One region of the Streptomyces sp. NPDC004435 genome, then DNA from elsewhere that is predicted to be linked to it. Evidence: predicted binding sites of a transcription regulator. Region 1 holds the regulator's gene; each other region holds the start of a gene.
What was found. Region 1 encodes HrcA, which represses chaperone genes, less so after heat shock. Its sites were predicted from a motif close to TTNGCACTCNGNNNNNCNGAGTGCNAA; they were not measured.
Positions count from the first base shown of each region.

Region 2: a site for HrcA is predicted at 3,128-3,154, ahead of groL (chaperonin GroEL). Genes of this name have one in related genera too.
Region 3: a site for HrcA is predicted at 2,130-2,156, ahead of groL (chaperonin GroEL). Genes of this name have one in related genera too.

Region 1 covers NZ_JBIAMB010000001.1:458,383-463,003, reverse strand. The annotation lists gene ACFYT9_RS01975 (nitronate monooxygenase) at 1-89, opposite strand, end outside; gene dnaJ (molecular chaperone DnaJ) at 295-1,434, opposite strand; gene hrcA (heat-inducible transcriptional repressor HrcA) at 1,435-2,454, opposite strand; gene ACFYT9_RS01960 (MBL fold metallo-hydrolase) at 2,593-3,330, shown strand; gene ACFYT9_RS01955 (DUF3097 domain-containing protein) at 3,341-4,147, shown strand; gene hemW (radical SAM family heme chaperone HemW) at 4,299-4,621, opposite strand, start outside.
Region 2 covers NZ_JBIAMB010000004.1:282,268-286,888, forward strand. The annotation lists gene ACFYT9_RS09290 (hypothetical protein) at 1-237, shown strand, start outside; gene ACFYT9_RS09295 (methyltransferase domain-containing protein) at 173-1,357, opposite strand; gene ACFYT9_RS09300 (polysaccharide deacetylase family protein) at 1,484-2,410, shown strand; gene ACFYT9_RS09305 (hypothetical protein) at 2,407-2,571, shown strand; gene groES (co-chaperone GroES) at 2,749-3,057, shown strand; gene groL (chaperonin GroEL) at 3,164-4,621, shown strand, end outside.
Region 3 covers NZ_JBIAMB010000022.1:117,828-122,448, forward strand. The annotation lists gene thrC (threonine synthase) at 1-1,086, shown strand, start outside; gene ACFYT9_RS32135 (MoaD/ThiS family protein) at 1,104-1,382, shown strand; gene ACFYT9_RS32140 (cold-shock protein) at 1,807-2,010, shown strand; gene groL (chaperonin GroEL) at 2,323-3,945, shown strand; gene ACFYT9_RS32150 (deoxyxylulose-5-phosphate synthase) at 4,063-4,395, opposite strand.

The DNA.
Region 1 (4,621 bases):
CCGACGAGCGCGGGACTGGAAGCGCCACCGGCCATGGGGGCCTGCACGATCGGGTACCGGAAGAGATCGTTCAGCGCGGTGGTGGACATATGGGCATCGTGTCATGCCCCTTCCCGCCCAAGGGAAAGGGGCGGCACTCAGAGTGCCGCCCCTCTCACACACAGGGGTCATCCCCCTCCAGGGCCCATCGCCCGTTGAACGCGTCCTTCAGCCGCGAGAACAGCCCCTACTGGCCAGGCTGACTGTGCCGACCCGGGAGACAACCCCTGGACCCCCGGCACACGGACCACCCGCTCAGCGCCCGTTGAACGCGTCCTTCAGCCGCGAGAACAGCCCCTGCTGGCCCGGCTGGAACTGGCCCGTGGGGCGCTCCTCGCCGCGCAGCTTGGCCAGTTCGCGCAGGAGGCGCTCCTGCTCGGGGTCGAGCTTGCTCGGGGTCTGGACCTCGACGTGGACGATCAGGTCGCCGCGGCCGTTGCCCCGCAGGTGCGTGATGCCCCGGCCGTGCAGCGGGACCGACTGGCCCGACTGGGTGCCCGGGCGGATGTCGATCTCCTCCAGCCCGTCGAGCGTCTGCAGCTGCACCTTCGTGCCGAGCGCCGCCGCCGTCATCGGGAGGGTGACCGTGCAGTGCAGGTCGTCGCCGCGCCGCTGGAAGACCTCGTGCGGGGTCTCCTGGATCTCGACGTACAGGTCGCCGGCGGGGCCGCCACCGGGGCCGACCTCGCCCTCGCCCGCGAGCTGGATCCGGGTGCCGTTGTCGACACCGGCCGGGATCTTCACCGTCAGCGTGCGGCGCGACCGCACCCGCCCGTCGCCCGCGCACTCGGGGCACGCGGTCGGGACGACGGTGCCGAAGCCCTGGCACTGGGGGCAGGGCCGGGAGGTCATGACCTGGCCGAGGAACGACCGGGTGACCTGGGAGACCTCGCCGCGGCCGTGACACATGTCGCAGGTCTGTGCGGAGGTGCCGGGGGCGGCACCCTCACCCGAACAGGTGGTGCAGACGACGGCCGTGTCGACCTGGATGTCCTTGGTGGTGCCGAAGGCCGCCTCGTTGAGGTCGATCTCCAGGCGGATCATGGCGTCCTGGCCGCGCCGGGTCCGCGAGCGCGGCCCGCGCTGCCCGGCCGTGCCGAAGAAGGCGTCCATGATGTCGGAGAAGTTGCCGAAGCCACCGGCTCCGAAGCCGCCTCCGCCGCCCATGCCGCCGGAGGCGGAGAGCGGGTCGCCGCCGAGGTCGTAGACCTGCTTCTTCTGCGGGTCCGACAGCACCTCGTAGGCGGCGTTGATCTCCTTGAACCGCTCCTGCGTCTTCGGGTCCGGATTGACGTCCGGGTGAAGCTCGCGGGCGAGGCGCCGGAAGGCCTTCTTGATCTCGTCCTGGGACGCGTCGCGGCGTACGCCGAGTGTGGCGTAGTAGTCCGTGGCCACTTACGACTCCGCCAGGATCTGTCCGACGTAACGTGCCACTGCGCGTACCGCTCCCATCGTTCCGGGGTAGTCCATGCGGGTCGGTCCGACCACGCCGAGTTTGGCGACTGCCTCGCCGCCCGAACCGTAGCCGACCGAGACGACGGACGTGGAGTTCAGCCCCTCGTAGGCGTTCTCGTGCCCGATGCGTACGGTCATGCCCGATTCCTTGACCTCGCCGAGCAGCTTGAGGAGCACGACCTGCTCCTCGAGTGCCTCCAGGACGGGCCTGATCGTCAGGGGGAAGTCGTGTCCGAAGCGGGTGAGATTGGCGGTGCCGCCGATCATCAGCCGCTCCTCGTGCTCCTCCACGAGCGTCTCCAGGAGGGTCGCGAGCACGGTCGAGACCGTGGCTCGGTCCTCGGGCTCCTCGAAGGACTCGGGGAGGTCCTGCACCAGCTGCGGCACGTCGGCGAAGCGACGGCCTCCGACCCGGCTGTTGAGCCGGGCCCGCAGATCGGCGAGGGAGGTCTCGCCGAAGGGCGCCGGACAGTCGATCACCCGCTGCTCGACCCGCCCGGTGTCCGTGATCAGGACGAGCATCAGCCGGGCCGGGGCCAGCGACAGCAGCTCGACGTGCCGGATCGAGGAGCGGGTCAGCGACGGGTACTGCACGACGGCGACCTGCCGGGTCAGCTGCGCGAGCAGCCGCACCGTACGGCCCACGACGTCGTCGAGGTCCACGGCGCCGTCGAGGAAGTTGTGGATGGCGCGCCGCTCGGGGGTGGAGAGCGGCTTGACGCCGGCCAGCCGGTCCACGAAGAGCCGGTAGCCCTTGTCGGTGGGGATCCGGCCCGCGCTGGTGTGGGGCTGGGCGATGTACCCCTCCTCCTCCAGCACCGCCATGTCGTTGCGCACGGTGGCGGGGGACACGCCGAGCTTGTGGCGCTCGGTGAGCGCCTTGGAACCGACCGGTTCCTCCGTCCCGACGTAGTCCTGGACGATGGCGCGCAGCACCTCGAGTCTGCGTTCGCTCAGCACGCGCACACCTCCCGCTCCAGCCGTTCCGGTTGCTCCGCTTTTGGCACTCGCCCTGCCCGAGTGCCAGGAAACCCCCGGCCAGTGTACGGCCGGGCCCGTCGCTCCTGGCAAGGAGGCGGACCCGCTAGCGTCGGTGGCATGCACATCGACGAGGCCGTCTGGGCGGCTCAGGGATGGGAACGGCTCGCGGCGGGAGTGGGCCGGCGACGGCTCCCCGGCTGGGACGCGACGACCGGACTGGTCGTGGGGGAAGGGGCGGTGCTCCTGTACGACACGGGCTCCTCGCTCGCCGAGGGCGCCGCGATCCGGGCCCAGGCGGAGGCGATCGCCGGCGGGCGTCACGTGACGCACATCGCACTCGGCCATCCCCACTTCGACCACGTCCTCGGCACCGCCGCCTTCGCCGGCGCGGAGGTCTTCGGCGCGGTCGGCACCGACGAGCTCCTCGCCTCCGCCAGGACCCGCGCGGAGCTGTACGAGGACGCGGTGCGGCACGGGGCCGACGAGCGGGCCGCGGCGGAGGCGACGGAGGCGCTGGTGGCCCCGCGTCGCACCGTGACCGGCGAGTGGACCCTCGACCTGGGCGACCGGCAGGTCCTCCTCGCCAACGTGGGCCCCGGCCACACCGGCCACGACCTGGCCCTGCTGGTGCCGGGCGAGCGCGAGACCGTGTTCTGCGGCGATCTGGTCGAGGAGTCCGGCGCACCCCAGGCCGGCCCCGACGCGATCGGCACCCGCTGGCCCGACGCCCTCGACCGCCTCCTCGCCCTCGGCGGCGAGGACGCCCTCTACGTCCCCGGCCACGGGGCGGTCGTCGACGCGGCTTTCGTCCGACGCCAGCGCGATGAACTGGCACGCCGCTTCCAGGTGTCGTAGCGTCCCCGAAATGCGCAGCTACGACCCGGACCTGACGCCTCGGTGGAAGAAGCAGGCCCCCGCCCCCGAGGTCCCCGCCGAGCCGGACCTGGTGGTCGAGGAGGTCTCGACGGGCTTCTGCGGGGCCGTGATCCGCTGCGAGGCGGGCACGGTGACGCTGGAGGACCGCTTCGGCAAGCACCGCGTCTTCCCGATGGACCCGCGCGGCTTCCTCCTGGAGGGGCGCGTGGTGACCCTGGTCCGCCCCGCGTCCGGCGGACCCGCCCGCCCGGCCCGTACGGCATCCGGCTCGGTCGCCGTCCCCGGCGCACGCGCGCGCGTGGCGCGGGCGAGCCGCATCTACGTGGAGGGCCGCCACGACGCCGAGCTGGTCGAACGGGTCTGGGGCGACGACCTGCGCGTCGAGGGCGTGGTGGTGGAGTACCTGGAGGGCGTGGACCACCTCCCGGAGATCGTCGCCGACTTCGCCCCCGGCCCGGACGCCCGCCTCGGCGTCCTCGTCGACCACCTGGTCCCGGGCTCCAAGGAGTCCCGCATCGCCGAGCGGGTGAGCTCGCCCGACGTGCTGGTGGTGGGACACCCGTACATCGACATCTGGCAGGCGGTGAAACCGTCCGTCCTCGGCATCCGCGCCTGGCCGGAGGTCCCTCGCGGCCAGGACTGGAAGACGGGTACCTGCCGGGCCCTGGGCTGGCCCGCCGACAACACGGGCGCGATCTGGCAGGCCATCCTGAAGCGGGTCACGTCCTACAAGGACCTGGAGCCTGAACTGCTCGGCAAGGTCGAGCACCTGATCGACTTCGTGACGGCGGAGTAGCGCCGCCCCTCCCGGCCCCTGCGCGGTGCGCCTGGCCCGCGTGCGCCCGGCCCTCGTCCGCCCGGCCCGCGTGGCCCTCGGCTCTCGTCCGCCCGGCCCTCCGGGCCCTTGCCCGGTCGGCTCTCGTCCGCCCGGGCTCCGCGCCCCGGTCTCAGTCCACCAGGTCCCGCACCACCGCGTCCGCGAGCAGCCGCCCCCGGAGCGTCAGCACGGCCCGCCCCGCGGCGTAGGGCTCCGCGTCGAGCAGCCCGTCGGCCAGCGCCCGGCGCGACGCCGCGAGCCCCTGCTCCCGCAGCAGCTCCAGCGGGCACCCCTCCAGGAGCCGCAGCTCCAGCAGGATCCGCTCGACCCGCCGGTCCTCGTCCGACAGCAGCTCACGCCCCGCGCCCGGCGACTTCCCGGCCCCGAGCGCGGCGGCGTAGGCGCCGGGATGCTTGACGTTCCACCACCGCACGCCGCCCACGTGCGAGTGGG
Region 2 (4,621 bases), on a different contig from region 1:
TCCGCCGTGCTGTGCGGCCTCGGGCTGTGGCTGGGCTTCGCCGTGCCGGCCGGGACGCCAGTGAGCCGTGGGGGCCTCTACGTCGTCGCGTACGGCATGGGCGTCGCCCTCATCTTCTGGATCAACGGCCTGATCGGGCTCTTCAAGGCCGTCGGGCACTACCGGACGGTGATCAGGATCGCTCCGCCCGCGCGGGCCGGCCGATCAGCATCGTCGGGGCCCCCGCGACACGTGTGAGCAGCACCGTCGCGGAGTTCGGCCCCTTCGGCGCGACCCTGCGCCGGATCTCCTCGGGCTCGACGGCCGAGCCGCGCTTCTTCACCGTCAGCGTGCCCACCTCGCGCTCCCTGAGCAGCGCCTTCAGCTTCTTGAGGTTGAAGGGGAGTTCGTCGGTGATCTCGTAGGCGGAGGCGTACGGGGTGGGGCTCAGGGTGTCGGCGGTGATGTAGGCGATCGTCGGGTCGATCAGGCCGCCGCCCAGTTCCTCGGCGGCCTCGGCGACGAGGTGGGCGCGGATGACGGCGCCGTCCGGCTCGTAGAGGTAGCGGCCGACGGGGCGGACCGCGGGGTCGGGCAGGCCCCGGCCGGTGAGGCTCGCGCCGGAGGGCAGCAGGGTGGCGCGGCGGGCGCCGGGCTCCGTACCGAACCAGAGGACGGCCTCCTTCACGTCGCCGCCGTCCGAGATCCACTCGGCCTCGGCCTCGTCGGGGACGGTCTCGTGGGGGATGCCGGGGGCGATCTTCAGGGCCGCGTGCGGGGCCTTGCGGGCCGCCTCCATGGCCCAGGAGAGCGGCGGGGAGTACGCCTCGGGGTCGAAGATCCGGCCCCGCCCTCCGCGCCGCGCCGGGTCGACGAAGACGGCGTCGTAGGGGCTGGTGTCGATCTCGGTGACGTCGGCGCGGCGGACCTCGATCAGGTCCGCGAGGCCGAGCGCGGCGGCGTTGGCGCGGGCGACCTCGGCGGTGAGCGGATCGCGGTCGACGGCGAGGACGGAGATGCCGGCGCGGGCGAGCGCCAGGGCGTCGCCGCCGATCCCGGAGCAGAGGTCGGCGACCGAGCCGACGCCGAGGGCCTTGAGGCGGGCCGCGCGGTAGGCGCCGACGGTCGCCCTGGTCGACTGCTCGACGCCGTTGGGCGTGAAGTACATGCGGTACGCGTCCTCGGCGCCGAACTTCGCCACCGCGCGCTGCCGCAGCCGGGCCTGCCCGAGGGCCGCGGAGACCAGCTCGACGGGGTGGTCGCGGCGCAGCCGGGAGGCGACCGCCAACTCCTGCGCGGGGTCGTAGTCGCGCAGGGCGGCGAGGAGCGTCTGGCCCTCGGGGGCGAGCAGGGCGGTGAAGGTGGCGAGGTCGGTCACCGTTCCATTCTCCCTGTGGGCCGGGCGGGGGACGGTGGGGCCGGTACGGCGGTGTCGCGGCCGGAGGAGCGGGTCGCGCTGACAGGATGCGGCGCCATACCGCTCGTACGACAAAAGGAAGAAATGATGGCAAAGGGCTCTTCGCGTCGCGCCCTGGGTGCCGCGCTCCTCGTCGCCGCGCTCACCTCCACCGCCGCCTGCGCGGGCGGTTCCGAGCCCGGGGCCTCCGGCGCTCCCGCCCCCGCCGCCGGCCAGCAGGCCCCGGCCCAGACAGCGGCGCAGGCCGCGGCCCGGCTCGCCGCGGAGAAGAAGGCCGCTCTGGCCGAGCGGCGGGCCGCCCGGGCCGCCGCCGCGAAGAAGTGGGGCCTCAAGCTGACCCCCCTCGAAGCGCCCGCACCGCCCAGGACCAAGCCGAAGATCACCACCCGGAAGGGGTTCGAGACCGACGGCGAGGGACTGCCGCCCGTCTTCACCACCGTCCCCACCAAGGAGAAGGTCGTTTTCCTCACCATCGACGACGGATCCGAGAAGGACCCCGAGCTCATCCGGATGATGAGCGACCTGAAGATCCCGTACAGCGCCTTCCTCAGCGACTACGTCGTCAGCGACGACTACGCCTACTTCGCGAAGATGCAGAAGTCGCAGCCGGGCGGGGTCGCCCTCCACAACCACACCCTCAACCACAAGTACCTGCCCGGACTCTCCTACGCGCGCCAGAAGCGCGAGATCTGCGGCATGCAGGACGTCATCGAGAAGAAGTACGGCAAGCGCCCCGAGCTCTTCCGGCCCCCGTACGGCAACTACAACGAGAACACCCTGCGCGCCGCCAGGTCCTGCGGCGTCAAGGCCGTACCGCTCTGGGCCTCCGAGGCGTTCCCCGACCACATGGAGTGGCGCGAGTGGGACCGCGACCTGCACCCCGGCGACATCGTCCTCACCCACTTCCGCGGCGAGGAGGATTGGAAGGGCAGCATGCCGGACATGATCCGCCGGGTGATGAACGTGATCACGTCGAAGGGCTACGCGGTCGGCAAGCTGGAGGACTACGTATGACCCGGCTCCGCCCCCTCGTGCTCGCCGTCCTGCTCCTCGCCCTCACCGGCTGCGCCTCCGCCGTCGACCCGCTCGAACGCCTCGGCCGCAAGGCGGTCGAGAGCGTCGGCGACCGGGACCCGGCCGGCTCCGCCGTCCGCGCGGAGGCCGCCACGGAGTGAGGAATTGGCACTCCGCTTGACCGAGTGCTAATCGCGGTCATAGTCTCGGCTCTGGCACTCCCCACTGGAGAGTGCCAACACAGCGACGGGCAGGTCCGGCACCCGCGACGACGGATCCACCTGGTCGCCACCCCAGACAGTTAACCCCGCGAGATCTCCGAAGGGGGAGGTCGGATCGTGACGACCGTCAGCTCCAAGGTTGCCATCAAGCCGCTCGAGGACCGCATCGTGGTCCAGCCGCTCGACGCCGAGCAGACCACGGCCTCGGGCCTGGTCATTCCGGACACCGCGAAGGAGAAGCCCCAGGAGGGCGCCGTCCTCGCCGTGGGCCCGGGCCGCTTCGAGAACGGCGAGCGCCTGCCGCTCGACGTCAAGGTCGGCGACGTCGTGCTCTACAGCAAGTACGGCGGCACCGAGGTGAAGTACAACGGCGACGAGTACCTCGTCCTCTCGGCCCGCGACGTGCTCGCGATCATCGAGAAGTAAGACGACGTACCTGCTTTGACCGCGCCCCTGACCCCTTGATCTCTTGGGCGTCCAGGGGCGCGGTTCGTTTTTCCCACACGATTTCCGAGAGGGCTGAACCGCTCCCATGGCGAAGATCCTGAAGTTCGACGAGGACGCCCGTCGCGCCCTTGAGCGCGGCGTCAACAAGCTGGCCGACACGGTGAAGGTGACGATCGGCCCCAAGGGCCGCAACGTCGTCATCGACAAGAAGTTCGGCGCCCCCACCATCACCAACGACGGTGTCACGATCGCCCGCGAGGTCGAGATCGACGACCCGTACGAGAACCTCGGCGCCCAGCTCGTCAAGGAGGTGGCGACCAAGACCAACGACATCGCGGGTGACGGCACCACCACCGCCACCGTGCTCGCCCAGGCGCTCGTCCGCGAGGGTCTGCGCAACGTCGCCGCCGGCGCCTCCCCGGCCGCCCTCAAGAAGGGCATCGACGCCGCGGTCAAGGCCGTCTCCGACGAGCTGCTCGCCACCGCGCGCCCGATCGACGACAAGTCCGACATCGCCGCCGTCGCCGCGCTCTCCGCGCAGGACCAGCAGGTCGGCGAGCTCATCGCCGAGGCGATGGACAAGGTCGGCAAGGACGGTGTCATCACCGTCGAGGAGTCCAACACCTTCGGCCTGGAGCTGGAGTTCACCGAGGGCATGGCCTTCGACAAGGGCTACCTCTCGCCGTACATGGTCTCCGACCAGGAGCGTATGGAGGCCGTCCTCGACGACCCGTACATCCTGATCAACCAGGGCAAGATCTCCTCCATCCAGGACCTGCTGCCCCTCCTGGAGAAGGTCATCCAGGGCGGTGGCTCCAAGCCGCTGCTGATCATCGCCGAGGACGTCGAGGGCGAGGCGCTCTCCACCCTCGTCGTCAACAAGATCCGCGGCACCTTCAACGCCGTCGCCGTCAAGGCGCCCGGCTTCGGCGACCGCCGCAAGGCGATGCTCCAGGACATGGCCACCCTCACCGGTGCCACCGTCATCGCCGAGGAGGTCGGCCTCAAGCTCGACCAGGCCGGTCTGGACGTGCTGGGCACCGCCCGCCGCGTGACCGTCTCCAAGGACGACACCACCATCGTCGACGGTGGCGGCAAGTCCGAGGACGTCGTGGGCCGCGTCGCGCAGATCAAGGCCGAGATCGAGTCCACGGACTCCGACTGGGACCGCGAGAAGCTCCAGGAGCGCCTCGCGAAGCTGGCCGGCGGCGTGTGCGTGATCAAGGTCGGCGCCGCCACCGAGGTGGAGCTGAAGGAGAAGAAGCACCGTCTGGAGGACGCCATCTCCGCGACCCGCGCCGCGGTCGAGGAGGGCATCGTCTCCGGTGGTGGCTCCGCGCTCGTCCACGCCGTCAAGGTCCTGGACGACAACCTCGGCAAGACCGGCGACGAGGCCACGGGCGTCTCCGTCGTCCGCCGCGCCGCCGTCGAGCCGCTGCGCTGGATCGCCGAGAACGCCGGCCTGGAGGGCTACGTCATCACCTCCAAGGTCTCCGAGCTCGACAAGGGCCAGGGCTTCAACGCCGCCACCGGCGAGTACGGC
Region 3 (4,621 bases), on a different contig from region 1:
AACATCTGGCGGTACGCGCCCCTGCTGCCCGTCCCGGCCGACGTCGCCGAGAAGCCGAACCTGAACCCCGGCTGGACCCCGCTGATCAAGGCCGACAACCTCGCCCGCGAGCTCGGCGTCGCCCCCGGCAAGCTCTTCGTCAAGGACGACTCCGGCAACCCGACCCACTCCTTCAAGGACCGGGTCGTCGCGCAGGCCATCGAGGCCGCCCGCGCCTTCGGCTTCACCACCCTCTCCTGCTCCTCCACCGGCAACCTGGCCGGCGCCGTCGGCGCCGCCGCCGCCCGCGCCGGCTTCCGCTCCTGCGTCTTCATCCCGCACGACCTGGAGCAGGGCAAGGTCGTCATGGCCGGTGTCTACGGCGGTGACCTGGTCGCCATCGAGGGCAACTACGACGACGTCAACCGCTTCTGCTCGGAGCTCATCGGCGACCCGCTCGGCGAGGGCTGGGGCTTCGTCAACGTCAACCTCCGCCCGTACTACGGCGAGGGCTCCAAGACGCTCGCGTACGAGATCTGCGAGCAGCTCGGCTGGGTCATCCCGGACCAGCTCGTCATCCCGATCGCCTCCGGCTCCCAGCTCACCAAGATCGACAAGGGGCTCCAGGAGCTCATCAAGCTGGGCCTGGTCGAGGACAAGCCGTACAAGATCTTCGGCGCCCAGGCCGAGGGCTGCTCGCCGGTCTCCGCCGCCTTCAAGGCCGGGCACGACGTGGTCCGCCCGCAGAAGCCGAACACCATCGCCAAGTCCCTCGCGATCGGCAACCCGGCCGACGGCCCCTACGTCCTCGACATCGCCCGCCGCACCGGCGGCGCCGTGGAGGACGTGAACGACGAGCAGGTCGTGGACGCGATCAAGCTGCTCGCCCGGACCGAGGGCGTCTTCGCGGAGACCGCGGGCGGCGTGACCGTCGGCGTGACGCGCAAGCTCGTCGAGAACGGCGTCATCGACCCGAACCTCACCACCGTCGTCCTCAACACCGGCGACGGCCTCAAGACCCTGGACGCCGTGGCCGACAGCTCTCAGGCGACCGCCACCATCCGCCCGAGCCTGGACGCGTTCCGCGACGCGGGCCTGGCCCACTGAAAGGTCCCGAAGACACCATGGCCGTGAACGTCCGCATCCCCACCATCCTCCGCACCTACACCGGCGGGCAGTCCGAGGTCGCCGCCGAGGGCGCGACCCTCGCCGAGGTCATCGCCGACCTGGAGAAGAACCACACTGGCATCGCCGCCCGCGTCCTGGACGACCAGGGCAAGCTGCGCCGCTTCGTGAACGTCTACGTGAACGACGACGACGTCCGCTTCGAGCAGGGCCTGGAGACCGCCACCCCGGACGGCGCGGGCGTCTCGATCATCCCCGCGGTCGCCGGCGGCTGCTGATCTCCCCGGGCTCGACCCGAGCCCTGCCCGTCCTCACTGAATTGCCCCTTCCGCGAGAGAAAGCGGAGGGGGCAATTCTGCATGGTTGAGCGCGGTAGAGTTGGGGAAGTCCCCTCCGCCGCTCATGCCAGGCGCATATGAGCCCGGCCCGGGACCTGACAAGAATGCGACAACCGGCGGCCGGAAAGCGCGCACACTCTGCCCCTTATGTGCCTTTCGCCCGGCCCGACTTGCCCCGCAATTCAAGTATTTCTTCCGGATTCCCCTTTCCGCTCCGCCGAGAATTCCCGGTGGATTGCCCTGTTGCAGAGGGCAGTTGGACAGATACATTCAGCGGCGGTCGACGCGTTCCGGCGCAGGTTCTGACCCGGGTTCGTGAAGTGCGGATCCGCTCAAGGGCCAGTACGTAATAGGGGAGTTAGGCATGGCTCAGGGCACCGTCAAGTGGTTCAACGCGGAGAAGGGCTACGGCTTCATCGCGGTCGACGGTGGTGCGGATGTTTTCGTCCACTACAGCGCCATCCAGATGGATGGGTACCGCAGCCTCGAAGAGGGCCAGCGAGTCGAGTTCGAGATCTCGCAGGGTCAGAAGGGTCCGCAGGCGGACATGGTCAAGGTGACCGCCTGAGGCGCGGCGCGATCGGCCACCGACGTCTCGTCGTCGAGGGGCCCGCATCCCCCGGGGGATGCGGGCCCCTCACGCGTTCCCGGACACCTGCCGCCGACGGGTCTGATCCTTGAGAGTCGCTTGCACTCGCATGGGTCGAGTGCTAATCATTGGCGTTAGCACTCGGAAGGTGAGAGTGCTACGAGGACCGGGCATGACGAGGCCGCCGGCCGTGTGGGGCAAGGAACCACGCGGAGTGCGGAGGCCGTCCGTCGCGGGCGTCGGCGCGGTCCTGGAGCGTTATCCACCCCATGTCCGGGAGGACCACTTCACATGGCCAAGATCATCGCGTTCGACGAGGAGGCCCGGCGCGGTCTCGAGCGCGGCATGAACCAGCTCGCTGACGCCGTCAAGGTCACCCTCGGCCCCAAGGGTCGCAACGTCGTCCTCGAGAAGAAGTGGGGCGCCCCCACGATCACCAACGATGGTGTCTCCATCGCCAAGGAGATCGAGCTCGAGGACCCGTACGAGAAGATCGGCGCCGAGCTGGTCAAGGAAGTCGCCAAGAAGACGGACGACGTCGCCGGCGACGGTACGACCACCGCCACCGTCCTCGCCCAGGCGCTCGTCCGCGAGGGCCTCCGCAACGTCGCCGCCGGTGCCAACCCGATGGCCCTCAAGCGCGGCATCGAGAAGGCCGTCGAGGCCGTCTCCGGCGCCCTGCTCGACCAGGCGAAGGAGGTCGAGACGAAGGAGCAGATCGCCTCCACCGCCTCCATCTCCGCCGCCGACACCCAGATCGGCGAGCTCATCGCCGAGGCCATGGACAAGGTCGGCAAGGAAGGCGTCATCACCGTCGAGGAGTCGCAGACCTTCGGTCTGGAGCTCGAGCTCACCGAGGGCATGCGCTTCGACAAGGGCTACATCTCGGCGTACTTCGCGACCGACATGGAGCGCATGGAGGCCGCGCTCGAGGACCCGTACATCCTCATCGTCAACTCCAAGATCTCCTCCGTGAAGGACCTCCTCCCGCTCCTGGAGAAGGTCATGCAGTCGGGCAAGCCGCTGCTGATCATCGCCGAGGACGTCGAGGGCGAGGCCCTGTCGACGCTGGTCGTCAACAAGATCCGCGGCACCTTCCGCTCCGTCGCGGTCAAGGCCCCGGGCTTCGGCGACCGCCGCAAGGCCATGCTCCAGGACATCGCCATCCTCACCGGCGGCACGGTCATCTCCGAGGAGGTCGGCCTCAAGCTGGAGTCGGCCGGTCTCGACCTGCTGGGCCGCGCCCGCAAGGTCGTCATCACCAAGGACGAGACCACCATCGTCGACGGTGCCGGTGACAGCGAGCAGGTCGCGGGCCGCGTGAACCAGATCCGCGCCGAGATCGAGAACAGCGACTCCGACTACGACCGCGAGAAGCTCCAGGAGCGCCTCGCGAAGCTCGCCGGCGGCGTGGCGGTCATCAAGGCCGGTGCCGCGACCGAGGTCGAGCTCAAGGAGCGCAAGCACCGCATCGAGGACGCCGTGCGCAACGCCAAGGCGGCCGTCGAGGAGGGCATCGTCGCCGGCGGCGGCGTGGCCCTGCTCCAGGCCTCCAGCGTCTTCGAGAAGCTGGAGCTGGACGGCGACGAGGCCACCGGTGCCGCGATCGTCAAGCTCGCCCTGGAGGCCCCGATCAAGCAGATCGCGGTCAACGCCGGCCTCGAGGGCGGCGTCGTGGTCGAGAAGGTCCGCAACCTCACCCCGGGTCACGGCCTCAACGCCGCGACCGGCGAGTACGTCGACCTGGTCGCCGAGGGCATCATCGACCCGGCCAAGGTGACGCGCTCCGCGCTGCAGAACGCCGCGTCGATCGCCGCGCTCTTCCTCACCACCGAGGCCGTCATCGCCGACAAGCCGGAGAAGACCGCCGCGCCGGCCGGCGGCGGCATGCCGGGCGGTGACATGGACTTCTGATCCCGAAGGGATCAGCGGTTCATCGCGGCGCGCGAGCTGATCGCGAGCTGAAAGCGAACGCCGAGGGCGGCACTCCCCAGCAGGGGGGTGCCGCCCTCGGCGCGTTCTCCCGGACGCTCAGACCACGGGCCGTACGAGGACCTCGGCGAGCGGCTCCCCGGTCCGCCGGGCCAGCGCGACGCGCGCCTTCACCTCGGCGAGCGTCCGCGGCCGGTAGCCGGGCCCGCACCCCTGACAGCAGCTCGTGTGGAACCGCACCCCCGCGTGCAGCAGCACCGACAGCACCCGCCACCCCTCGGTGTCGTTCCGCCGAGGAGGCTGGAAGGCCGACCCCACGCCGGTCATCGGCTCCCCGCACCGCGGACACTTCCGCTCGGCACCGTGCTCCCGCCCCTGCTTGTACGAGGCCCGGCAGGGCAGACAGACGTACGAGGTCCTGTGGATGCGCATGGGGGCAGGGTAGGTGCCGGGGCCGGACCACGCCCGCGATTTCGGCTCCAGGGCCGGACGGGCCTCCTCCGCTTCCCGTCTAGATTCGGCCAGTTGTACGATCACGCCAGCCGGCAGGTGGGGGCATCGGGCCGGCGCCCGCGCGAGACGTCGGTGGCCGTCGTGCCACGGTCCCGCGTGCCCCCGCGTCGTCTGCCGCCACCGACGATCCGCACGAGGGGACCCC